Regions from separate parts of the Streptomyces sp. NPDC059564 genome, predicted to be linked through region 1. Evidence: riboswitches for the same ligand, from Rfam matches in the RefSeq annotation. Region 1 holds a riboswitch; the other holds the start of a gene.
What was found. Region 1 has a riboswitch for glycine ahead of gcvT (glycine cleavage system aminomethyltransferase GcvT). Riboswitches for the same ligand answer to the same signal wherever they lie in the genome.
Positions count from the first base shown of each region.

Region 1 (8,470 bases):
AGGGTGCGGACCTGGCGCTCCTTGAACTCCTCCGAGGCGGCGACCTTGAAGGACACGGCCTTGGCGGCGATCACGTGCTCCAGCGGACCACCCTGCTGGCCCGGGAAGACCGCGGAGTTGATCTTCTTGGCCAGCTCCTGCGTCGACAGGATGACACCGCCGCGCGGACCGCCGAGGGTCTTGTGCGTGGTGGTGGTGACGACGTGGGCGTGCGGCACCGGGTTCGGGTGCAGACCCGCGGCCACCAGGCCCGCGAAGTGCGCCATGTCGACCATCAGGTACGCGCCGACCTCGTCCGCGATGCGGCGGAAGGCGGCGAAGTCCAGCTGGCGCGGGTAGGCGGACCAGCCCGCGACGATCAGCTGCGGCTTGGACTCCTTGGCGAGGCGCTCGACCTCGGCCATGTCGACCTGGCCCGACTCGTCGACGTGGTACGGGACCACGTTGTAGAGCTTGCCGGAGAAGTTGATCTTCATGCCGTGGGTCAGGTGACCACCGTGGGCCAGGCTCAGGCCCATGATCGTGTCGCCCGGCTTCAGCAGCGCGAACATCGCGGCGGCGTTGGCCTGCGCACCGGAGTGCGGCTGGACGTTCGCGGCCTCGGCGCCGAACAGCGCCTTGATGCGGTCGATCGCGATCTGCTCGACCACGTCGACGTGCTCGCAGCCGCCGTAGTAGCGGCGGCCGGGGTAGCCCTCGGCGTACTTGTTGGTCAGGACCGAGCCCTGGGCCTCCATGACGGCGACCGGAGCGAAGTTCTCCGACGCGATCATTTCCAGGGTCGACTGCTGGCGCACGAGTTCGGCGTCGACCGCGGCGGCCACGTCCGGGTCGAGCTCGTGGAGCGGGGTGTTCAGAACGGACATCAGGATCCCCTGGGGTGTCAGTTGTCGGAGTGGGTGAGCGCGGCGTACTCCTCGGCGGAGAGCACGTCCGTCGGCTCGTCCGAGATGCGCACCTTGAACAGCCAGCCACCCTCGAACGGGGCGGAGTTCACCAGCGACGGGTCGTCCACGACGTCCTGGTTGGCCTCGACGACCTCGCCGGAGACGGGGGAGTACAGGTCGCTGACCGACTTGGTCGACTCCAGCTCGCCACAGGTCTCGCCCTCGGTGACGGTCTCGCCGACCGCGGGGAGCTGGGCGTAGACGACGTCACCGAGCGCGTTGGCCGCGAACTCCGTGATGCCGATCGTCGCGACGCCGTCCACGGCGTCCGACAGCCACTCGTGCTCCTTGGTGTAACGCAGCTGCTGGGGGTTGCTCATGACCTGATTCTCCTGGATGCGGGGGAGTGGATGTGAACAGTGGTCTCGGGTACTGAGACGGGCGCCGGGGCGCCGGAACACCGCCGCACGGCCGGCCGTACGGCGGTGGTGACTACTTCTGCCGCTTGTAGAACGGCAGCGCCACGACCTCGTACGCCTCATGCGTACCGCGAATGTCCACGCCGACGCCGGAGGTGCCGGGCGCGGCGTGCGCCGCGTCGACGTACGCCATCGCGATCGGCTTGCCGAGCGTCGGGGACGGGGCGCCCGAGGTGACCTCGCCGATGACCTGGCCGTCGGCGACGACGGGGAAACCGGCGCGCGGGACGCGGCGGCCCTCGGCGATCAGACCGACCAGCTTGCGCGGCGGGTTCGTCGCGGCGCGCTCGGCGGCGGCCTCCAGCGCGGCGCGGCCGACGAAGTCCCCCTCCTTCTCGAACTTCACGACCCGGCCCAGGCCCGCGTCGAACGGGGTCAGGGCGGTGGTCAGCTCGTGCCCGTACAGCGGCATGCCCGCCTCCAGGCGCAGCGTGTCCCGGCAGGACAGGCCGGCCGGCACCAGGCCGACGCCCTCGCCCGCCTTGGTCAGCGCCTGCCACAGCTCCACCGCGTGCCCGGGGGAGACGAACAGCTCGAAGCCGTCCTCGCCGGTGTAGCCGGTGCGCGCGATCAGCGCGGGCACGCCCGCGACGGTGCCCGGCAGGCCCGCGTAGTACTTCAGGCCGTCCAGGTCGGCGTCGGTCAGCGACTTCAGGATGCCGGGGGACTCGGGGCCCTGCACGGCGATCAGCGCGTAGGCGTCGCGGTCGTCGCGGACCTCGGCGTCGAAGCCGGCGGCCCGCTCGGTGATCGCGTCCAGCACGACCTGCGCGTTGGAGGCGTTGGCGACGACCATGAACTCGGTCTCGCCCAGGCGGTAGACGATCAGGTCGTCCAGGATCCCGCCGTCCTCCTGACAGATGTGCGTGTAGCGGGCGCGGCCGACGCCGACGGTGGAGATGTTGCCGACCAGCGCGTAGTCCAGCACCTTGACGGCCTCGGGGCCGGTCAGGGTGATCTCGCCCATGTGGGACAGGTCGAACAGGCCGGCCTTGGTGCGCACGGCGTTGTGCTCGTCGCGCTCACTGGCGTAGCGCAGCGGCATGTCCCAGCCCGCGAAGTCGGTCATGGTCGCACCGAGGAGGCGGTGCAGCGCGTCGAGCGCGGTCAGGCGGGGGGCAGTGCTCATGGGTGTGGCTCCCGGGTCCCAGGGCATGACATGACGAGGACGATCCTCCCCATCTGTCATCGGAACCTGAGAGGTTCGCCGAGAGTTCCCCGTACGAAGGACGGGACGCCCTGGGCTTGCACCTTGGGTGGAGCACGCGGCGGCCGTCGGGGACGGACGCGTCGCGGCTCGCTTTTCAGATCTGCCTCATCCACGCGGTACGGGGCCTGAGAGATTCAAGGGAGGTACTTGCTCCTTCGGCGCCCGGGCACGGCCTCGCGGCGTGCCGGGACTCTCCCGCGCGGATTCAAGCGGCCGGTATGCAGTTGGTGTCCAGATGGCGCACATCATTGCACGGGTCGCTGGAGAGCGGGCAGTGGGGCCCTGAAGAACGGACGGACCGGAACCGGGACCCCCGGATTACCGTCTCTTTACACTCAGTGGGCAGGGGTCCTGGCGGCCCGATTCGGGGGGAGACGATCACCGTGCGGAGATTCGGAGCGCTGACGACGACGGGAACGACGACGGGCACGGTCGACGGGCTCCCGGCCCAGCGGAGCGCGCGGTCGCGGCCGGCGGGGCGGCCGGTGTGCGACCTGCGCGGCGGCGCGGTGCGCGGGCCCCACCGCCTCGGGTTCCCGGCCGGGGACATCGTGGTGGTGTCGGGCCTGCCCGGCGGCGGCAAGAGCACCTTGATCAAGCGCGCCGCGGAGGGCGGCGGCATCGACTCCCAGGACGCCCGCGAGCGCTGGGAGCGCCGGATGCCGGGCGCGCTGCCGTACGCGGTGTACCGGCCGCTGGTGCGGGCCGCGCACTACTGGGGGCTCTGGCGGCGGCTGCGCTCCGGGGCGTCCGTGGTGGTCCACGACTGCGGCACCCAGGTGTGGGTACGGGGGCTGCTGGCCGCCGCCGCCCGGCGCCGGGGCGGCTCGCTGCACCTCCTGCTGCTCGACACCACCGCCGAGGAGGCCCTGTCCGGGCAGGCGGCCCGGGGGCGCCGCGTCTCGGCGTACGCCTTCGCCCGCCACCGGGGCGCGGTGGGCCGGCTCCTGCGCGACGCCGAAGCCGGCCGCCTCCCCGCCGGCTGCGCCTCCGCGACCCTCCTGGACCGCCGCTCGGCCGCCGCCGTGACCCGCATCGCGTTCCTCGCGGGCGGGGAGGCGGGGACGGGGCGGTAGCCTCGGGGCGACATCGGGCGGAGCCTTACGGAGGCAGGGGAACATGCAGGGCAGCGGCTGGCCGGCGAACGAGTTGGAACAGGTCCTCGGGGCGGCCCTCGGCCAGGCCGACGCCGGCCCGCGGATCCTCGAGGTGCTCGCCCGCAGCCAGGTCTGGGTGCCGCTCCCGCACGGCGGCGGCCCCGACCACGCCGCCCTCGACCTCCCCACGATGCTGATCGACGCGGAGGCGTACGTCCCCGTCTACAGCTCGGAGGCCCAGTTCCGCTTCGGCGCCGGCCCCGCCATGGACTTCGCGGTCGCCCCCGCCGTCGAGTTCGCCCGCGGCCTGCCCCCGCAGCTCGGCATCGCCGTGAACCCCGAAGGGGCCGTCGGCGTCCCGCTGCCCCCGGCCGCCGTCGCGGAGCTCTGCCGCGCCGGACGGACCCCCCTCGACGGCCCCGCCACCGGCGCCCGCGTCCGGCTCTTCGAGCCCGACTGGCAGGAGGACCCCGTCGACTTCCTCGCCGCCGCCTCCGAGGAGTTCCGCGCCACCGGCGTGGTCGCCGCCGCCCACCGCTGCCTCGCCAGCGTCGAGGCCGGACCCCCGCAGCTCTACATCGGTGTCCGGCTGGCGGGATGGGATCCCACGGCCCGGGACGCCCCGCTGGCCGCCCTCGGCCGGGCCCTGGCCCGCGTACCGGCGCCCTGGCCCGTGCAGCTGATCCTCCTGGACGCGGCCGAGGACCCGGTCACGGACTGGATTCGTGAGCGCGTACGCCCCTTCTACCTTCCCTAGCGCCGCTTAAGCTGGTTGGTACGGGTGGACGACGGGCGGACGAAGAGGGGTACCGGGTGAGTGCGTCAGGCACGGCCGCGGCCGGGCAGGTCGAGCACATGCTGCGCCAGGTGACTCCCGGGCGCTATGAGGGATACGAGTCATTCCTGCACGCCCTCGCCGAGGGCCGGCTGTGGATGCTGCTGTGGCAGGGGCAGTCCGGCTCGCCGGACGCGCAGTACGGCGGCATGGAGGTCGAGGGCCTCGGGTACGCGCCCTGCGTGACCTCGCCGCAGGAGCTGGCCGCCAGCGGCTGGAACCGGGGCTACGAGGTGGTCACCGGCCGGGACATCGCCCGCGCCCTCTACCCGGACCGCTGGGGCCTGTGGGTCAACCCGCACGAGCGGGGCGGCGGCCTCGGCGTGCCCTGGGCCGACCTGCGCCGCGTCGCCACCGGCCTGGACCGCATGCCCGCGGGGCCGCTGCGGCTGTCCGAGCCGGCCCTGGAGCTCCCGCAGTTCTACGGGCTGCTCACCCAGCACGCGCACCGCACGCCCGCCGTGCGCTCGCTGCGCCGCGCCTGGGTGCAGCCCGCGCTCGGGTCGGCGTACCTCGCGGTGGGGCTCGACCTGTACGACGCCTCCGCGCCCGCGCTGGAATCCGTACGGGAGATGATGCGGCAGTCGGTCGGGGCGGTGCCCGAAGGGGTGCCGGTGTGCACGGTCGCGCTGGCCGACGAGCACGATCCGGTCGCGATGTGGCTGCGGGCGCAGACCCGCCCGTTCTACGACCGCGAGGGCCAGGCCGCGGCCTACTAGACACCCGCGGCACCTCCTCCCCGGGCCAGGTCAGGCCGAGTGCCGACCCGCCTACAGGGAGTCGCGCGGCCCCGCCCGGGGCCTGGGACGGGCATCGGCGAGAGACCTCCGGCCGTCGGGAACCACGGTTCCCGGCGGCCTTCCGCTTGTCCGGATATCACCCGTGATGGGCGTCCAATTGGCGCACTCCTCCGATGAGTTGGGCGCCATGTCCGTTTGCGTACCGAACGGACGGTCTTGCTCCGCTGAGCCGTGAGCGGAGTCCGGATAACGGGAACCCGGGTGTCAGATCACGTTTGCGCATCCATTCACCTGCGGGTCTGGCGGCTGGTCGAGCGCCCGATGAAGACTCCCCACCCAAGAGCCGGTCAGTCCTCTCAGGACGCGGTTCGGCACGTGGACTTCGCTTGATGTTTCACACGGCACTTCCTGCACTTCCTGCACTTCCCGCACTCAGGCTGCACCGCATTCCGCTCCGCACCCCGTACGGCACTTCGCACGACAGTTCGCACGGCAGTTCGCATCACACCGCAGTTCCCACCGCACTTCGCACGCGTTCCACGTGTCCCGAGCACTCCGAGCGCCACTCCGCACCAACGCCGCCACAGCGGCGGGCATGGGCCGGCCACCCGTCGGCCGAGAGGGGTCCCCACCACGATGACGGCACCACTGCACGACGCGAGCGCGGAGACATCCGCACCCGTGTCCGTAGCCGACGTCCCTGCCAAGGCCATCGAAGGCCGCTCGCCCGGCCGCATCGCCTGGATGCGGCTCAAGCGCGACAAGGTCGCGCTGACGGGCGGCGTGGTCGTGATCCTCCTGATCCTGGTGGCGGTCTTCGCGCCGCAGATCGTGAGCCTGCTGGGCCACCCGCCCAACGAGTTCCACGAGGACATGATCGACCCGGACCTGGGCACGCCGATCGGCTCCTTCGGCGGCGTAAGTTCCGACTTCCTGCTGGGCGTCGAACCGACCAACGGGCGCGACGTGTTCAGCCGCATCCTCTACGGCGCCCGCATCTCGCTGGTCGTCGCCTTCCTGGCGGCCTTCGTCTCGGTCGTCCTCGGCAGCCTCCTCGGCGCGCTGGCCGGCTTCCTCGGCGGCTGGGTGGACGCCGTCATCAGCCGCGTGATGGACCTGCTGCTGGCCTTCCCGCAGCTGCTGTTCACCATCGCCCTGGTCTCCGTCGTCCCCAACTCCCTCTGGGGGTTCGAGGGTTCGGGAGTCAGGATGGGCGTGCTGATCGTCGTCATCGGCTTCTTCGGCTGGCCGTACATCGGCCGCATCGTCCGAGGACAGACGATCTCCCTGCGTGAACGCGAGTACGTCGAGGCCGCACGCAGCCTCGGCGCGGGCCGCGGCTACATCCTGATCAAGGAGCTGCTGCCCAACCTGATCGCGCCGATCCTCGTCTACTCGACGCTGATCATTCCGACCAACATCCTGACGGAAGCGGCCCTCAGCTTCCTGGGCGCCGGCGTCAAGCCGCCCACCGCCTCGTGGGGAAAGATGCTCTCCGACGCCGTCCCCATCTACCAGGACGACCCCATGTACATGGTGGTCCCGGGTATCACGATCTTCATCACCGTCCTGGCGTTCAACCTCTTCGGGGACGGGCTGCGCGACGCACTCGACCCCAAGGGCAGCTGAACCGCTTCTTCGATTCACCCACCTATGGAGGTTGGACAACCGTGATCCGCAGAAAGCAGGCACTCGCGATCACCGCCGTGATCGCCGCCCTGTCGCTGACCGCCGCGTGCGGTGGCAACGACAAGAAGGCCGATGGCGACGACAAGGGCGACAAGGGCTACAGCGGCGCCACCGCCGCCGTGGTCAACGCGTCCGACGCCAAGGGCGGCGAGCTCAAGCTCTGGTCCCCGCAGGACGTCGACTTCCTCGACCCGGCGCGCGCCTACTACGGCTTCGTGTGGAACCTGCAGCGCCTCTACATCCGGCAGCTGTACGCGTACGACAGCAAGCCCGGTGCCGCCGGCACCAAGCTGGTTCCGGACCTCGCCGCGGGCGAGCCGGTGCTGAGCAACGACGGCAAGACGTACACCGTCAAGATCAAGGACGGGGTGAAGTTCGAGGACGGCACGCCGATCACCGCCAAGGACTTCAAGTACGGCATCGAGCGCGTCTTCGCGCAGGACGTGCTGTCCGGCGGTCCGACGTACCTGATCGACCTGCTCGACCAGGGCCAGAAGTACCCGGGTCCCTACAAGGACACCGACCCGAACAAGATGGGCCTGAAGTCCGTCGAGACGCCGGACGACCACACCGTGGTCTTCAACCTGGCGAGCGCCAACTCCGACTTCAAGTACCTGCTGGCCATGCCGTCCTCCTCGCCGGTCCCGGTGGGCAAGGACGCGGGTGCCTCCTACACCAACAAGCCGGTCGCCACCGGTCCTTACAAGGTGGAGTCCTTCGCCTCCGGCAAGGGTGCGGTCTTCGTCCGCAACGAGAACTGGGACCCGGCCACCGACACGATCCGCAAGGGTCTGCCGGACAAGGTCTCCTTCACGGTCACCACCAACCCGGACGACATGGACCAGCGCCTGCTCTCCGGCGACATCGACCTCGCCGTCGACGGCACGGGTGTCCAGCAGGCCGCGAAGAACAAGATCCTCAAGGACACGAACCTCAAGAAGAACGCGGACAACCCCTACACGGGCTACATCCGCTACTTCGCCTTCCCGCAGACGGTCGCCCCGTTCGACAACATCGAGTGCCGCAAGGCCGTCATCTACGCGGCCGACCCGAAGTCGCTGCAGAACGCCCGCGGCGGCCCGACCAGCGGTGACCTCGGCGCGAACATGCTGCCGCCCGGCATCCCCGGCTCGGACAAGAAGTACGACCCGTTCAACCTGACGAGCGGCAAGCCGCAGACGGACAAGGCCAAGGCCGCGCTCAAGGCCTGTGGCAAGCCCGACGGGTTCGAGACCACCATCGCGGTGCGCAACAACCGCGCCCCCGAGGTCAAGAGCGCCGAGTCCCTGCAGGCCGCGCTCGCCAAGATCGGCGTCAAGGCGACGATCGACCAGTACGACGGCAAGCTCTCCTCCTCCACGATCGGTTCGCCCGAGAACGTGAAGAAGAAGAACTACGGAATCATCGTCATGGGCTGGGGCGCCGACTACAACTCCGGCTCGGGCTTCCTGCAGCCGCTGGTTGACGGATCGTTCATCCTGCCGAACGGCAACAACAACTACACCGAGGTCAACGACCCCGAGATCAACGGCC
Region 1 is NZ_JBHWBP010000290.1:1,017-9,486, forward strand. It holds gene glyA (serine hydroxymethyltransferase) at 1-866, opposite strand, end outside; gene gcvH (glycine cleavage system protein GcvH) at 884-1,267, opposite strand; gene gcvT (glycine cleavage system aminomethyltransferase GcvT) at 1,380-2,495, opposite strand; glycine riboswitch at 2,681-2,784, opposite strand; gene ACFV0Q_RS32115 (AAA family ATPase) at 2,954-3,652, shown strand; gene ACFV0Q_RS32120 (enhanced serine sensitivity protein SseB) at 3,696-4,430, shown strand; gene ACFV0Q_RS32125 (enhanced serine sensitivity protein SseB C-terminal domain-containing protein) at 4,487-5,227, shown strand; gene ACFV0Q_RS32130 (ABC transporter permease) at 5,885-6,877, shown strand; gene ACFV0Q_RS32135 (ABC transporter substrate-binding protein) at 6,919-8,470, shown strand, end outside.

Region 2 (17,562 bases), on a different contig from region 1:
CGGCGCGCCGGTGGTCCTGCCGACCCTCTTCGGCCGGGTGGGCGAGACCCTCTACATCCACGGCTCCACCGGATCGCGCCCGCTGCTGGCCGCCGGGAAGGCCGACCCGGGTCTGCCGGTCTGCCTGACGGTGACGCACGTGGACGGCCTGGTCCTGGCCCGGTCCGCGTTCCACCACTCGATGAACTACCGCTCGGTGGTCGTCCACGGCACCGCCTACCAGGTCACCGACGAGGACGAGTGCCGCATGGCCCTGGACGCCCTGGTCGACCACGTCGTCCCGGGCCGCTCGGCCGACTCCCGGCCGGCCAACGCCAAGGAGCTCGCGGCGACGGCCGTGATCCGCCTGGACCTGAACGAGGTCTCCGCGAAGATCCGTACGGGCGGCCCGAACGACGACGCCGAGGACCTGGGGCTGCCGTTCTGGTCGGGCGTGGTCCCGGTCGCGCCGGCGTACGGGACCCCGGTCCCGGCCGCCGACCTGACCCCCGGCATCGCGACCCCGGACTACATCACCGCGCTCTGAGGCTCCGGGGCGGGCCCGGCCACCGGCCCGCCCCCGGACCCGGTCCCCGCCCCGCGCGCCTCGGCCACGATCAGCGCGCCCACCGCCGACAGCAGCAGTACGGTGCCCAGCACCACCGCCCCGGTCAGCCGCTCCCCGAGCAGCCCGACGGCGATCACCGCCGCGCCGACCGGCTCGATCAGCATGATCACCGACACCGTCGCGGCCCGCACCGCAGCGGCGCCCGTGAAGTAGAGCGCGTACGCCAGGGCCGTCGGCACCGTGGCGACGTAGACCAGCAGCCAGAGCACCCGGCCCCAGTCGGCCGTGTGCGGCAGCAGCCCCTCCAGCAGCGCGAGCGGCAGCAGGCACACCGTGCCCACCGCCACCGACCAGGCGGTGGTGACGAGCGGGTCCCCGCCCGCCCCGCGCCGCCCCAGCCACCGCGCCCGCAGGGTCATCCCCGCGTACCCGGCGGCCGACAGCAGCGCCCAGCCGACCCCGAGCGGGCGCACCTCGCCGCCCCCGGAGCCGAGCACCAGCACGGCCAGCCCGCCGAGCGCGCCGACGACGGCGGCCACCCCGCCCCGGCCCAGCCGCTCGCCCATCCAGTACCGGCCGCCCAGCGCGATCAGCACGGGCCCCGCCCCGAGGGTCACGACGGTGCCGACGGCGAGGCCGGTGTCGCGCACGGCGGCGAAGTAGGCGGCCTGGAACAGGGTGAACATCAGCCCCGTCCCGATCAGCGAGAGAGGCGAGGCGGGCGAGGCCTGCGCGGACCGCCCCCGCCGCGCGGGGCGGCGTACGGCGAGCACCCCCAGCAGCACCACCAGCCCGCCCGCGCACCGCCAGAACGACAGGGCGAGCGGGCCGAGGTCACTGGCCAGGAAGAGGAGGGAGGCGGCCGCCCCGGCGGTGCCCCAGGCGGCTCCGGCGACGACGAGGTACAGCAGACTGCGCCCGGCTGCGGGCGAATGGTTCGACACGTGTGTCTCCGCGCATGCGTGAAGGATGAAGGAAGCAGGTCATCGCTTCGCGGGCAGCGCGAACCGGCCCGGGAACTCCCCGGGCGGGATCCTCGTTCGAGTGGTGGCCGCCCGCGCTAGGCGGCGGGAGGCGGAAGCACGGTCGACGGCATGCCCAGCACCCTACGGGCTGCCCCCGCCCCGGACCAGCCCGCCCCGGCCCTACGCGCTGGTGGTCTCCCGCGGCAGTACGACCGGATCGGCGGCCCCCGGCGCGGCGGCCCGCGAGGACTGCGCGATGAAAGCACCGCCCAGCACCAGCGCCCCGCCCACGATCTGCGGGGTCGAGAGGTGCTCGCCCAGCAGCACCCACGCCAGCACGGTGGCGATGACCGCCTCCAGGCAGGCCACCACACCCGCCACCTGCGGGGAGAGCCTGCGCACCGAGACCACCCCGGTCAGGTACGCGAACACGGTGGCGACCAGCACCACCCAGCCCAGCAGGACCAGGGCGGGCACGCTCTGCTCGCCCAGCGCCGCATCGCCGCCCAGCACGCCCCAGTCCATCCGCCAGGGCCGCGCGATCACGGTCATGACCACGGCCCCGACGAGCATCCCGTACGCGATCACGCCCATCGGGTCGGGCACGTCGTCGCCGTCGGTGCCCTGGTCGGCGAAGACGAAGTAGAAGGCCTGGCAGCAGGCGGCGGCGAGGCCCAGCAGCACCCCGAGCGGGTCCAGGCTCAGCCCGGACCAGATCTCGACCACGCAGGCCAGCCCCACGACGGCCACCGCGGCGCCGGCCGCGGCCGCCCGGGTCACCGGCTTGCGCTGCACGAAGCGGATCCAGCCGAGCAGCAGCGCCGGGCCCAGGTACTCCAGCAGCAGGGCCACGCCGACCGGGATCCGGGACAGGGAGGCGAAGTAGAAGGCCTGGACGCCCGCCACGGCGACCAGCCCGAAACCGGCGAGCAGCAGGGGCCTGCGCCGCACCAGATCACGGTGCCGCCAGGCCAGCGGGGACAGCACCAGCGCCGCCCCGGCCACCCTCAGCCACACCACGTGCAGCGGGTCCAGACCCGCCTCGATCAGCGGCTTCGCCGCCACACCCGAACCACCGAACGCACACGCCGAGACCAGGGCGAGGCCCAGTCCGGCGTTCTTTCCTGACGCTTGCATCGGGCCATCATGGCAGGGCGGGTCAGGAGCGTCACACCGGTGACGCCTGTTGAGACGGGCCCGGCGCCGGGCCGCCCGAAGACCCCCGGATCTGACAGGTCGTCAGTATTGAATGTTCCGCCCGCCAGGACTACGTTCCGCCGCACGAACCCGACGAGAAGGGGTGGACGCATGGCTGAAGTCACCGCGGAATCACGCATCGAGGCGCCCGCCGCGAAGCTCTGGGCCCAGCTGACCGACTGGGACGCGTACGGCCAGTGGAGCATGACCCACACCAACTTCCCGAAGGGCGGTCCCGAGACCCTCGCGGTCGGGTCCACCTTCGCCGAGAACATGAAGATGATGGGCTTCCCGGCCGAGGTCCTGTGGACCGTCTCGGAACTGGAGGACCAGCGCGTCTTCGCGATCACCGGCAAGGGCCCGATGGGCGTGGCCGTACTGACCCGCTACACCCTGATCCCCGACGGCGGGGCCACCACGGTCCGCATCGACGGCGAGTTCACGGGCGCCGCCGTGTCCCTGATGGCGGGCAAGCTCAAGGACTCCGCGACCGCCGCGCTGAACGAGTCGCTCCGCAAACTGGCCGGCCTGGTCGCCTGACCCCCGCCACACGAACGGCGCGCCCCGCGAGAGAGCTCGCGGGGCGCGCCGTGTGCGTGCCGGGAGGTCCGGCGGCCGGACTCAGTGCTCGTCGGCCAGGATCAGGTACAGCTTCTTGCGGGCGTCGTTGATGACCGCGAGGGCCTTCTCCCGCTGCTCGGGCGAGCCGGTCTTGAAGACCTGCCCGAAGGCTTCCATCAGGCCGACGCCGGCGGTCCGCACCTCGTGCATCGCCTCGAAGTCGAAGCCGCGCCCGGCATCCGCCCAGGGGGCGTCCGGACCCGACTCGGCCTCGGTGCGGCCCGCGTCGGTGAGCGTGAACAGCTTCTTGCCGCCCTCGCTCGCACTGGTGATGAGCCCCTCGTCCTCGAGCAGCTGCAGGGTCGGGTACACCGAGCCCGGGCTGGGCTTCCAGGCCCCGCCGCTGCGCTCGCCGATCTCCTGGATCATCTCGTAGCCGTGCATCGGCCGGTCGGCGAGCAGCGCCAGGATGGAGGCGCGCACGTCACCGCGCCGCGCCCGGCCCCGGGGGCCACCCCGTCCGCCGCGCCCGCCGAAGGGCCCGCCGCCGAAGGGCGGCCCGAACGGCCCGAAGGCGGCACGCCGCCCCTGGAACTCCTCCCGACGGTCCGGCCCGCAGTGGCCGTGACCCCGTCCGTGCTCATGTCCGTGCTCGTGCTGTCCACGTGAACGCATCACTGCGCTCCTTTCGTCATCGTTCGTCATCGCTTGTCTTGCGGTTGTCGTGTTCGACTCCTTCACTATCGCTGACCCATCGCGATGCGTCAACGATATATCGGAACCTATCTCAGACTGGCGAGCGTAATGGACACTTTCGGGTGGATCCGGGCGGGAACCTCCTGACGAGGGGCGTACGCACGTGCTGTGCTGGCCCCGCTCCTCGCGACACGGGGCGCGGTACGGGGCACCGAAGAGAAAGGGACTTTCGTGCACCACAAGGGACGCGTCGGAACATGGCTCGCCGCCACCCTCAGCGCCGCCGCGCTGCTGCTCGTACCGGGACCGGCCGGCGCCGACGCCCACGCCGACCACCTCCGGCCGCTGGCCGGCGACATCCTCAACCTGCACCAGTGCGTGTACGCACCCACTCCGGGAGTCGACTACCTCACCACGGTGGTGCCGCGGAGCGGCGACAACCGGTTCGCGGCCGGAACGAACACCGCCGCCGCACCGGACCGGGACCTGTCCTGTGGCGCGGGCGACGGGAACTTCACCGCGATCCGCCCCTGGGCGTCCTTCCAGTCACTGGACCTGAGCTCCGGGCGGTACCTCAACCTGCACCAGTGCGTGTACTACTCCGAGCTCCAGCACGACCACCTCACCGTGGTGGTCTCGCGCGGGGGCGGCGACTGGGGCACCGGGACCAACGTCTCCAACACCCCCGACACCACGGTCGAGTGCGGCCCCGGCCGCGGCCTCTACTCCCTCGTCCCCCTGCTGTCCGACGTCATCGCCCTGGACCTCGGCGCCGGGCGCTACGTGAACCTCCAGCAGTGCCAGTACTACGCCGGCAGCCTCGCCGACCACTTCACCACGGTGGTGCCGACGCGCCGCGACGGCCGTTTCACGACCGGGACCAAGGTCTCCAACACCGCCGCCGCGGCCCCGGCCTGCGGCCGCGGCGACGGGAACTTCAACCTCGTCCCCCTCCTGTCCGGCACCACGGCCCTCTCCCGCACCTGACCGTTCGGACCAAGGCCAGTCATCCCGGATTGGCCTTGGTCCGCGTCCGGCCGGGCCCCCTACCGTCGGATCCATGCGCATCCGAATCGTCGACGCCTTCACCGACCGCCCCTTCCACGGCAACCCCGCCGGAGTCCTCCTCCTCGACGGGGCCTTCCCCCCGGACGCCTGGCTCCAGCAGGTCGCGGCCGAGGTCAACCTCTCCGAGACCGCGTTCGCGCTGCCCCTGCCGCCCGGCGGCGACGCCGACTGGGCGCTGCGCTGGTTCACCCCGGCCGGCGAGGTCGACATGTGCGGGCACGCCACCCTGGCGACCGCCCACGTACTGCACGAGCACGGTCTCGCCGAGGGCCCGGTCCGCTTCGGCGCGCGCTGCGGGATCCTCACGGCCGAGATCGGCGAGGACGGCGCGATCACCCTGGACTTCCCGACCTCGTCCCTGACGCCCGTCGAGCCGGCCCCCGAGGTGGCCGAGGCCCTGGGCGGCCCCGCGGTCCTGTCGGTCCACGACACCGCCGCCCACATCGGCGACCTCCTGGTGGAGCTGGCCGACGAGCGGACCGTACGGGAACTCGCGCCCGATCTCGCCGCCCTGCGCGAGCGGTCCCGCCGCGGGGTGATCGTCACCGCGCCCGCCGAGGACCCCTCCCGCGGCTACGACTTCGTCTCCCGCGGCTTCTTCCCGCTCCACGGCATCGACGAGGACCCGGTGACCGGCAGCGCCCACACCGCCCTCGCCCCGTTCTGGGGAGCCCGCCTGGGCCGCACCCGGATGACCGGCCTGCAGGGCGGCGCCCGCCAGGGCCTGGTCCGGGTCACGCTCGCGGGCGAACGCACCCAGCTGACCGGCCGCGCGGTCACCGTGATCGACGGCGAGCTGCTCACCACCCCCTGAGGCAGGGGCTACGGGGTGGGCAGCCAGCCCACCTTCCCCGCGAGCAGCGCGTACCCGCCGAAGGCCACGATGTCGAGCAGCGCGTGCGCGACGACCAGCGGCCCGACCCGGCCCCAGCGGCGGTAGGCCAGCACGAAGACGGCGCCCATCACCATGTTGCCGATGAGCCCGCCGATGCCCTGGTACAGGTGGTACGAGCCGCGCAGCACGGAGCTGGCCAGCAGCGCGGCCGTCGGCGACCAGCCCAGCTGGCCGAGCCGGCGCAGCAGGTAGGCCAGCACGATGACCTCCTCCACCACGGCGTTCTGCACCGCGGAGAGGATCAGCACCGGGAACTTCCACCACACGTCGGGCAGCGCCTCCGGCACCACCGTCAGGTTGAAGCCGGAGGCCCGGGCCCCCAGGTAGAAGGCCAGTCCCGCGCTCCCGATCCCGGCGGCGACCAGCGCGCCCCGGGCCAGGTCCCACCCCGGACGGGTCCGGTCGAAGCCCAGGACGCGCAGCCCGGGCGCGCCCTCCCGGGTCAGCAGGTGCGCGACCAGCAGGACGGGCACCAGCGCGGAGGCGATCCCGAACAGCTGCCAGGCCAGGTCCAGCCAGGGCCGTCCGGGCGCGTACGAGCCGTTGAGCGTGGCGGCCTGGTCCTTGAGGCCGCCGGGTTTCGTCAGCGAGCCGATGAAGCTGATCAGCGCCGAGACGCCGCTCGCGCCCAGCGACAGCGCGAGCACGAGCAGCGTCTCGGTCCTCAGCAGACCCCGCCGCCCGTCCTCGAGCGGCTCCACGACCACCGGCTCCGGCTCCGCCCGCACGACCGACTCCCGTCCTGCCGACCCACGGCGGCATCCTGTTGCGACCACCCCATACTGCCTCCTCGGTGGCCGGACCGGATCGGCGGCTCAGCGCCGGGCCGCCGCGGTGGCGTCCACCTCCTCCTCCGCCGGCCCGACCGGCCAGGTGTGCACGGGGTCGCCCCGGTGCATCAGCTGGCTGTAGCGCCGGGTGGTGGCCGCCAGGGCGGCGTCCCGTTCCAGCCCGCCGGCGAGCGCCCGGTGGTAGGTGTCCACCTGCCACGTGGCGCCGTTCACCCGGCGCCGGCAGCGCTCCTCGATGATCCCGAGGTAGTGGTCGCGGTCGGCGGGCTCGATGCCCCAGGCGTCCAGCCCGGCCGCGGCCATGGGCAGCAGCTCGTCCAGCACCAGCCGCACCGCGGGCACGCTCACCAGCCCGCCGGCCCGGCCCCGGCGCGGCCAGCGGATCCGCGCGTCGATCCCGTACCGGCAGGCCGCGTCGAAGTTGGCCTCCGCCTCCGCGAACGGCAGCCGGGTCCACACCGGGCGCGGCTCGTCCGCGAGGGTCCGTACGAGCCCGTAGTAGAACGCGGCGTTGGCGACGACGTCGGCCACCGTCGGCCCGGCCGGCAGCACCCGGTTCTCCACCCGCAGGTGCGGCACCCCGTCGGCGACCCCGTACACGGGCCGGTTCCACCGGTAGACGGTGCCGTTGTGCAGCACCAGCTCCTGGAGGCTCGGCACCCCGCCCTCGGCGAGCACCCGCAGCGGCTCCTCCGCGTCGCAGATCGGCAGCAGGGAGGGGAAGAAACGGACGTTCTCGGCGAACAGTTCGTACGCCGAGTCCACCCATCGCTCCCCGAACCAGGTGCGCGGCCTCACCCCCTGCGCCTGGAGCTCGGGCGGCCGGGTGTCGGTGGCCTGGGTGAACAGCGGCGGACGCGACTCGCGCCACAGCTCCCGTCCGAACAGGAACGGCGAGTTGGCGCCCACCGCTATCTGTACGGCGGTCACCGCCTGCGCCGCGTTCCACACGTCCGCGAACCGGCCGGGAGTGACCTGCAGGTGCAGCTGTACGGAGGTACAGGCGGCCTCCGGCACGATCGACCCGGTGCTCCAGGTCAGCCGCTCGACCCCGTCGATGTCGAGTGTGAAGTCCTCGCCGCGCATCATCAGGATCTGCTCGTTGAGCAGCGAGTACCGGTCCACGGCGGACAGGTTGGCCAGCGCCAGGTCGGCGCGGGAGATCGTCGGCAGGATTCCGATCATCACCACCCCCGCGTCGATCTCGGCGGCCTGCCGGTGGGCATAGTGCAGCCCCGCGCTCAGTTCTTCGGCGAGCTGGTCGAATACCCGGCCGCCGAGCCGGTGCGGGAGTACGTTCACCTCCAGATTGAACATTCCGAGTTCCGTCTGGAAATCGGGGCTCGCTATCCGCTCCAGTACCTGTGCATTCACCATGCGCGGCAAACCGTCGGCACCCGCGAGATTCAACTCGATCTCCAGCCCCATCATGTTCTTGGGCCGATCGAACCTCTTCTCGGCCAGAAGCCGCTCCAGTCCCTCCAGGCACTCGTGAAGCTTCCTCCGATACCGATGCCGATCGGACAGGTCGAATCCGCCTGCCACGACCTTCTCCCCCATCGAATCGTCCCTCCTCGAGTGCCCCCGCCCGGAGCACCCGAGCGCGCGTAAGGTCGATGATGCCCATCCGCGTGATCGATAACTCCGCGCGGGGCGGTCTGGCGGGGAGCGCGCGCCGGTATGGCCAGATGGGCGCTTCGGCACATTCACCTGGCAACACGTCGTATGCAAATTCCGCGTCGACTGTGCCGATTCCCGATTACCGGCGCTTTCCAGCCGAGCCCCCGTCGGGTAACCTCCGAGGTCAGCGCGGCCCGTTCGCGTGCAACCGGCATGAATACCATGTCAGCGGGACCGGTAAGCACCTTGTCGGCAATAGCCGGGACAGGTAGCCGAAACACTGCGTGAACACATGTCGTATAAACTCCGCAAACGAGGCAGAGAGTTGGCGCGCGGCCATTGCCCCTCAGCCCCCCTCTGGCCCCAGAATGCGACAGCGCCGTCCGCACCTTCCCCCGCACCACAGGTCTCCCAAGTGAGAGGCGACCCACCATGCCGCTGCATGTTCCCCCGGCTCCCGCGCCCGCCCTGCGCAGCGTCCTCGCGGCACTCGGTTCTCCCACCGCCGTCCACGAGGCGCACACCCCGTCCCTGCGCGCGATCCAGGGGCCGCTGACCGCCGAACTCCCGCTTCCGGTGCACGTGCTCGACCGGCTCAACGTGTCCGGTCTCGCCGCCGGCGGCCGCCCGCCCCGCACCCGGCTGACCGGCTGGCGGTTCCTGATCCGCAGCGGCGACCGCTTCGTCGCCGCGGCCGACACCCGGCTGACCCCGGACGGCTGGGCCTTCTCCCACTTCTTCGAGGGGCCCTACGTCGCCGCCACCGAACGCGCCCTGCGCCAGGCCGAGTCGCTCGGCAAGGGCTACCAGCCGCGTCTGCTGTCCGTACCGGAGCTGTACATGCTGACCCTGTGGCTGCACGGGGCGGTCGGCGCCGACGCCTCCGCCGGCCTGCCCGCCGCCTCCGACCTGCTGGTTCCGCTGGCACCGGCCCCGCCGGGGATCGCCGCGTACCGGCCGCACCCCGTCTCGGAGCTGCTGCCCGTACTGACCCACCGGCTGACTCCGCCGGCCCCACCCGTACCGCCCTCGCTGGCCGCGCCAGCGGCCTGACCGGCGGTCCGCCGGTGGCCTGTTCGGCTTGGTCCGTGTGACCCATACGGCCTAGTCCGCTCGGGCCACTCCCGAACCATCCGAAATGACAGGGGAGTTGGCCTGAACCGCCCGCACGGGTGATGCGTCTTCATTCCATGAGGACAGCTGCCGGGAAATACCTGCGAAGCAGCCGTCGTGGGGGAAGACTGAGGACATCCTCCCCGCAGGTGCGGGGACGACCCAGGGGGACGGCCATGAATCACGCATCGAGCCGTAGCGAACAGACCACACCGCAGCGAAAGAACGCATCCATGTGCCAGCACCAGCCTGCCTGCCCGTCATCAGAGTCCGCAGACCGGGAGGCTGCCCGCCCGGTGGCCAACCACCCGGAACAGGGCTGGAGCCTGCTGTGCAACGGCGTCCTGCTGTTCGAGGACACCGGTGAACTGCTGCCCGACGGGCAGATCATCGCCCCGCACCGCCCGCTCGCGGCGGCCTAGGCGACCACGTACGGAGCACGGACGCGAAAGACGAAAGAGAAGGGGCCGGTCACGGAGCTCGCGCTCCGGACCGGCCCCTTCACCGCGTCACGGGACTCAGTTGTCGTACTCGTCCAGCGGCGGGCAGGAGCAGACCAGGTTCCGGTCGCCGAAGGCACCGTCGATCCGGCGCACCGGCGGCCAGTACTTCTCCGCGGCCGTGACGCCGCTCGGGAAGACGGCCTCGTCCCGGCTGTACGGGTGGTTCCACTCGCCGCCCAGCGCCGCCGCCGTGTGCGGGGAGTTGGCCAGCGGGTTGTCGTCCACCGGCCACTCGCCGCCCGCGACCCGCTCGATCTCGGCGCGGATGGCGATCATGGCGTCGCAGAAGCGGTCGATCTCGACGAGGTCCTCGGACTCCGTCGGCTCGATCATCAGCGTGCCGGCCACCGGGAAGGACATGGTCGGCGCGTGGAAGCCGTAGTCGATCAGACGCTTGGCGATGTCGTCGACGCTCACGCCCGTGGCCTTCGACAGCGGACGCAGGTCGATGATGCACTCGTGGGCGACCAGGTTGCCCGGACCGGTGTAGAGCACCGGGTAGTGCGGCTCCAGGCGCTTGGCGATGTAGTTGGCGCCCAGCACCGCCACCTGGGTGGCGCGCTTGAGGCCCTCGCCACCCATCAGGCGGACGTACGACCAGGAGATCGGCAGGATGCCCGCCGAGCCCCACGGAGCGGCCGAGATCGGACCGACGCCCGTCTCCGGGCCGGCGGTGGGCTGGAGCGGGTGGTTCGGCAGGAACGGGGCCAGGTGCGCCCGGACACCGACCGGACCGACGCCCGGACCGCCGCCGCCGTGCGGGATGCAGAAGGTCTTGTGCAGGTTCAGGTGCGAGACGTCGCCGCCGAAGTGACCCGGCTTGGCCAGGCCCACCAGGGCGTTCAGGTTGGCGCCGTCGACGTAGACCTGGCCGCCGGCCTCGTGCACCTGGGCGCAGATGTCGGCGACGTGCTCCTCGAACACACCGTGCGTGGACGGGTACGTGATCATCAGCACGGCGAGCTGCTCGCGGTACTGCTCGATCTTGGCGCGCAGGTCGGCCGCGTCCACCTCGCCGTCGTCGGCGGTCTTGACGACGACCACCTTCATGCCGGCCATCACGGCGCTCGCCGCGTTGGTGCCGTGCGCGGACGACGGGATGAGGCAGATGGTGCGCTGCTCGTCGCCGTTCGCCCGGTGGTAGGCGCGCACGGCCAGCAGGCCGGCGAGCTCACCCTGGGAGCCGGCGTTCGGCTGGATCGAGACCTTGTCGTATCCGGTGACCTCGCAGAGACGTTCCTCCAGCTCGGTGATGAGCGTGAGGTAGCCCTCCGCCTGCTCCACCGGGGCGAACGGGTGCAGCTGGCCGAACTCGGGCCAGGTCACCGGCTCCATCTCGGTGGTCGCGTTGAGCTTCATGGTGCAGGAGCCCAGCGGGATCATGCCGCGGTCCAGCGCGTAGTCCTTGTCCGAGAGCTTGCGCAGGTAGCGCAGCATCGCGGTCTCGGAACGGTGCTGGTGGAAGACCGGGTGGCCCAGGTACGCGTCCGAGCGCAGCAGGCCCTCGGGCAGCGTGTCGGCGGTGACCCCGTCCAGGGCCTCGATGTCCGCGGTGACGCCGAAGGCGGCCCAGACGGCGTCGAGGTCGGCGCGCAGGGTGGTCTCGTCACAGGCGACGGAGACGTGGTCGGCGTCGACCTGGAAGAGGTTGACCCCGCCCTCGCGGGCCGCGGCGACGACCTCGGCGGCCTTGCCGGGCACCCGGGCGGTGACCGTGTCGAAGAAGGAGCCGTGCACCAGCTCGACCCCGCCGGCCGTCAGGCCCGCGGCGAGGAGGGAGGCGTAGCGGTGGGTGCGGCGGGCGATCGTGCGCAGCCCGTCCGGGCCGTGGTAGACGGCGTACATGCCGGCCATGACGGCGAGCAGCACCTGCGCGGTACAGATGTTGCTCGTGGCCTTCTCGCGGCGGATGTGCTGCTCGCGGGTCTGCAGGGCCAGGCGGTACGCCTTGTTGCCGTCCGCGTCCACGGAGACGCCGACGAGACGGCCGGGCAGCGAGCGGGCGTGCTGCTGCTGGACGGCCATGTAACCGGCGTGCGGTCCGCCGAAGCCCATCGGGACGCCGAAGCGCTGGGTGGTGCCCACCGCGATGTCGGCGCCCAGCTCGCCCGGGGAGGTCAGCAGGGTCAGCGCGAGCAGGTCGGCGGAGACGGTGACGATGGCACCGAGCTCGTGGGCCTGCTCGATGACCGGCTTGATCGCGCGCACCGCGCCGGAGGCGCCCGGGTACTGGAGCAGCACGCCGAAGACGCCGCGCTCGGCGATCTCGGCCGGGATGCCGTCCGACAGGTCGGCGACGACGACCTCGACCCCGACGGGCTCGGCGCGGGTCTCGATCACGGCGATGGTCTGCGGCAGCGCGTCGGCGTCGATCAGGAACACGCCGCCCTTGACCTTGCCCACGCGGCGGGCCAGGGACATGGCCTCGGCGGCGGCGGTGCCCTCGTCGAGCAGGGAGGCACCGGAGGTCGGCAGGCCGGTCAGGTCCGCGACGACGGTCTGGAAGTTCAGCAGCGCCTCGAGGCGGCCCTGCGAGATCTCCGGCTGGTACGGGGTGTACGCCGTGTACCAGGCGGGGTTCTCCATGACGTTGCGCAGGATCACCGGCGGCGTGAAGGTGCCGTAGTAGCCGAGGCCGATCATCGACGACAGCACCTGGTTGCGGTCCGCCAGCGAGCGCAGCTCGGCCAGCACCTCGGCCTCGGTGCGCGCCTCGGGCAGGTTCAGCGCCTCGGCGGTCTTGATCACATCCGGTACCGCGGCGGCGGTGAGCTCGTCGAGGGAGCCGTAGCCCACCTGGGCGAGCATCTTGGCCTGCGCCTCGGCGTCCGGGCCGATGTGGCGCTGCTCGAAGGGGATGCCTCGCTCCAGCTGGGAGAGCGGAATGCGGTTGGCGGTCATGACGGAGGCCTCCTGGTCGTATGACCTGCGAGGGGCACCACGGCGCGGGCACCCGGACGGCCTCCCCCTCTGTCATCTCAACCTGAGAGCTTCACCGGGCCTCACGGGGGTCGCCCCTGAGATCCGGCTTTCACCGTCGGTGAGGAGAGGGACCGGTACTGCGTGCCCGGTACCCGCCCCTGCTTTCCAGAGTGGCCTCACCACGTGCGGTACGTATGCCTGAGAGATTCCGGGGAGGATTTGCTCCTTCGGCGCCTCCGTCGAACTCATTCGGAGGACTCTCCCGCACAGGGTCAACAGCCATCACCCAGCCTACCAGCGAGGATCTCGACCCTCCCTCGAGTGGCCCTCTCTTCGAATATGCACTTTTGTAGTCATTACGGATGAGTTCATCACTGCGACCGTACGGAGGGACCGTGCAGACCGATATCGATCCGCGCAGCCTGATCGGCCGCAAGGCGTTCGACCGCAACGGCGCCAAGATCGGCACCGTGGACGAGGTCTACCTCGACGACGCCACGGGCGTGCCGGAATGGGCAGCCGTCCGGACCGGCCTCTTCGGGCGGGACGCCTTCGTCCCCCTGGAGCCCAGCGAGGTGGTGGACGAGACCCTGCGGGTGCCCTTCGAGCGCTCCCTGATCAAGGACGCCCCCGATTTCGGAGTCGGCCGCCACCTCTCCCCCGAACAGGAGCTGCAGCTCTACCACCACTACGGCCTGGACGTCACGCTGCCCTCCGACTTCCACCGCCCGCCGCCGGAGAAGCAGGCCTAGCCCTCCTGCGGTCCCTCCGCCGCCCCTACGAGGGGCAGCGGATCGGAGGCCTCCAGTTCGGGGTCGTCCACCCGGAAGGTGCGCACCCGCCCGGGCGGCGATCCGGGCCGCTCGAAGCGGACGGTGACCCGCCCGACCCCGCTGCCCTGCACCCACCCGGGCCCGTACACCGCGTGCCGTACGTCGCTCCCCGCCGCCCAGTGCCGTACGGGAGCGGCGTCCGGCTCCCCCGGCGCCACGAGGGCCTCCACGGCCCCGGCGGCCGCACCGGCCCCGTGAGCCTCACCAGCCTCTTCCACCCCGTCCGGCGCGATGGCCCCTCCACCCGCATCCCCCTCCGCACCGTCCCCCTCCGCCCCGGCGCCGAGCGCCTGGGCGAACAGGTCCTCCTGAGTGTAGTCCGCGAGCCCGGTCACGCCGACCCCCAGGAGCCGCACTCCGCCGGTGGTGTCCACGCCCTCCAGCAGCCGCGCCGCGGCCTCCCGCACCACGGAGGGGTCGTCGGTCGGGCCGCGCAGGGTCTCGGACCGGGTCAGGGTGGAGAAGTCGTACCGCCGCACCTTCAGGACGATGGTCCTCCCCGAGTGCCCGGAGGCCCGCAGCCGCCCGACGCACCGGTCGGCGAGCCGCTGCACCTCGTACCGGATCCGGACCCGGTCGTGCAGGTCCACGTCGAAGGTGTCCTCCACGGACACCGATTTCGCGTCCCGCTCGGCGACCACGGGCCGGTCGTCCAGCCCGAGCGCCATCCGGTAGAGGCCGAGCCCGTGCGCCCGGCCCACCATGCGGACCAGCTCGTCCTCGCCCGCCTCGGCCAGCTCCCCGACGGTGGTGATCCCGGCCCGCCGCAGGTGCTCCCCGGTGGCCGGTCCCACCCCGGGCAGGGTCCGCACCGGCATCGGCGCGAGCAGTTCCCGTTCCGACCCGGGTTCGATCAGCAGCAGCCCGTCCGGCTTGGCCTCCTCCGAGGCGATCTTCGCGAGCATCTTGGAGCCGGCCAGCCCCACCGACCCGCTGAGCCCGGTGGCGGCCGTGATGTCGGCCCGCAGCCGCTCCCCCGCGGCCCGGGCGCCGGCCGCGTCGAAGGCCGTGCCGCCCGCCTCCAGGTCCACGAAGGCCTCGTCCAGACTGAGCGGCTCCACCAGCGGCGACAGCTCGCGCAGCAGGCCCATGACGAGGTCGCTGACCTCCCGGTAGAGGCTGAAGCGGGGGATCAGGTAGGCGCCGTTCGGGCAGAGCCGGCGGGCCTGGGCGGTCGGCATCGCCGAATGCACCCCGAAGCGCCGGGCCTCGTAGGAGGCGGTGGCCACCACCCCGCGCGGTCCGAGCCCCCCGACGATGACGGCCTTGCCCCGCAGGCTCGGCTTCGACGCCTGCTCGACCGAGGCGTAGAAGGCGTCCATGTCCAGGTGCAGGATGGTCGGGGCGGCTCTCACCGCACCGATGCTGCCCTACGCCACTGACAACGCGGTGACGGTGGCGTCCGCGCCGGTCAGACGGCCCGGTTCCGGCGCGCGGCCAGCTCGTCGGCGGGGTTGTGGCCCACCAGGGTCTCCCCCGTGTCCACCCGCTCCCCGTGCAGCTGCGACAGCGCGTTCTCCACGTCGCGCCAGACCACGCCCACGGCGATGCCGAAGACGCCCTGACCGCCCTCCATCAGGCTCACCACCTGGTCCGGAGAGGTGCACTCGTACACGGTCGCGCCGTCGCTCATCAGCGTCATCCGTCCGAGGTCGGAAAAGCCCCGGTCACGCAGGTGCTGGACGGCGGTGCGGATGTTCTGCAGCGCCACCCCGGTGTCCAGGAAGCGCTTGACGATCTTGAGGACCACCACGTCCCGGAAGCTGTAGAGCCGCTGCGTGCCCGACCCGTACGCGGGCCGCACGCTGGGCTCCACCAGCCCGGTCCGCGCCCAGTAGTCGAGCTGCCGGTACGTGATCCCGGCGGCGGCGCACGCCGTCGGTCCCCGGTAGCCGACCTGCTCGGGTGCCGGGTCGTCGCTCACCGGTCCGACCGGCGTCGACGCCGGCTGACGGTGCGGGGAACCCGCGGAACCCGCCGCGCCGCCGTGCAGCGGGTACGGCCCACCATCACTCCGTGCGGGGGTGCCCCCGGTCGTACCGTCGCCCGTGATCCTCACGCCGACCCTCCGTCCTTGACCTGCCACCTTGAAGGTAGGCAGTGACCAGGGGTGCGTCAACGATCGCCACACTCGGCACGCCGAGTGATAATCACCCTGAGAGTGGTTTCCCGTACCCCATTGCGGGGAAAGGCTACTCGAATGGGCTGAAAGAACCCGGTGGGTGACGCGGCCCGCGTTTCGCCGCTGCCGCGGCTCCTCGCGTCCCGGCCCTCACTGCGGGCCGGTGCCGAAGTCCTCGGGTGAGATCTGGTCGAGGAACTCGCGGAACTTCTCCACCTCGTCCTCCTGCTCGTCGGGAATGGCGATTCCGGCGTCGTCCAGCACGCCGTCACTGCCGTAGATCGGCGTCCCCGTGCGCAGGGCCAGCGCTATGGCATCGGATGGCCTCGCGCTCACCTCGACCCCGCTGGCGAAGACCAGCTCCGCGTAGAAGACGCCCTCCCGCAGATCCGTGATCCGGACCTCGGTGAGCTCCTCACCGACCGCTTCCAGCACGTCCTTGAACAGGTCGTGCGTCAGCGGCCGGGCAGGGGCCATCCCCTGCTGCGCGAAGGCAATGGCGGTCGCCTCCCCAGGACCGATCCAGATGGGGAGGTACCGGTCGCCTCCCACTTCACGCAGGAGCACGATCGGTTGGTTGGAGGGCATTTCCACCCGGACACCCACAACGTCGAGCTCGTTCACACAGCAACCCTAGGACCTGCCCGGCCGGTTTGGGTAGTCGGGGCCCTTCTCGGGCCGGTCCGGTCAGTGCAGACGGACGCCGAGAGCCGTCTGTACGAGGGCCTCGTGGAGCCGTACGGAGAGTCCCGCGAGCTCTTTCATCGTCGCCTCGGCGTGCGCCCGGGTCTGCGGGTTGCGGTGGCGGCGCAACGGGGATACGACCTGTTCCACCAGACCGGCCTCCCGGTCCGCGGCGGCCTTCATGGCACGCAGGTGGCGCGGCTCCAGCCCGAACCGGCCGAGATCCGCGATCAGGCGGGCCACGGTGACGGTTTCGGCGTCGAACCCACCGCCCGGCACCTCGGAGATGAGCCCGTACGACTCCCATTCGACGAGCTGCACCTCGTCCACCTCGGCGGCGGCGATCAGCTCGGCGCGGTCCACCCGGGCCACGGTGGGCCGCTCCCGACCCACCTCCCCGTACAGGGCGGCGGGACCGGCCGGATCCACCGACTCCCCGTGCGCCGTGGGCCCGGGGATGCGGATCTGCTCGCCGCGGTCGAGGGCGTCGAGCTGCTCGCGGATGACCTTGAGCGGCAGGTAGTGGTCACGCTGGAGGCGCAGGATGCGGCCGAGCCGCTCCACGTCGCCGGTGCTGAACTTGCGGTATCCCGAAGGTGTGCGCACGGGCTCGACGAGCCCCTCCGCCTCCAGGAAACGGATCTTCGAAATGGTGACTTCGGGGAACTCGTCGCGCAGCGTGGTCAGCACCGTGCCGATGCTCACCAGCCGCCCGGCGCTGCCGGCGGTGCCGTTCTTCGGGACACCGCCGGTCGGGGTACGCAGCATGGGACCTTCCCTCGGAGTCCCCCGGACGGAATCCGGGGGAGGGATCAGACGCCCCGCAGGCTCGCGTAGAAGACCAGCCGGTACTTGCCGATCTGCACCTCGTCGCCGTTGTGCAGGGCGACGGAGTCGATCGGCTCACGGTTCACGTACGTGCCGTTGAGGCTGCCCACGTCGGAGACGGTGAAGCCGCCTTCCTGGCCCCTGCGGAACTCGACATGGAGCCGGGAGACGGTGACGTCGTCCAGGAAGATGTCGCTCTGCGGGTGCCGGCCTGCCG
Region 2 is NZ_JBHWBP010000121.1:2,881-20,442, reverse strand. It holds gene ACFV0Q_RS21090 (pyridoxamine 5'-phosphate oxidase family protein) at 1-526, shown strand, start outside; gene ACFV0Q_RS21085 (DMT family transporter) at 508-1,491, opposite strand; gene ACFV0Q_RS21080 (DMT family transporter) at 1,693-2,649, opposite strand; gene ACFV0Q_RS21075 (SRPBCC family protein) at 2,821-3,249, shown strand; gene ACFV0Q_RS21070 (PadR family transcriptional regulator) at 3,331-3,945, opposite strand; gene ACFV0Q_RS21065 (hypothetical protein) at 4,198-4,953, shown strand; gene ACFV0Q_RS21060 (PhzF family phenazine biosynthesis protein) at 5,027-5,848, shown strand; gene ACFV0Q_RS21055 (CPBP family intramembrane glutamic endopeptidase) at 5,857-6,657, opposite strand; gene ACFV0Q_RS21050 (glutamate-cysteine ligase family protein) at 6,745-8,280, opposite strand; gene ACFV0Q_RS21045 (hypothetical protein) at 8,773-9,393, shown strand; gene ACFV0Q_RS21040 (DUF5999 family protein) at 9,687-9,875, shown strand; gene gcvP (aminomethyl-transferring glycine dehydrogenase) at 9,972-12,857, opposite strand; glycine riboswitch at 13,055-13,153, opposite strand; gene ACFV0Q_RS21030 (PRC-barrel domain-containing protein) at 13,241-13,630, shown strand; gene ACFV0Q_RS21025 (DNA polymerase IV) at 13,627-15,066, opposite strand; gene ACFV0Q_RS21020 (MerR family transcriptional regulator) at 15,123-15,770, opposite strand; gene ACFV0Q_RS21015 (bifunctional nuclease family protein) at 15,984-16,457, opposite strand; gene ACFV0Q_RS21010 (MerR family transcriptional regulator) at 16,521-17,285, opposite strand; gene ACFV0Q_RS21005 (FHA domain-containing protein) at 17,330-17,562, opposite strand, start outside.
Region 2: another riboswitch for glycine. It lies ahead of gcvP (aminomethyl-transferring glycine dehydrogenase); the one in region 1 lies ahead of gcvT (glycine cleavage system aminomethyltransferase GcvT).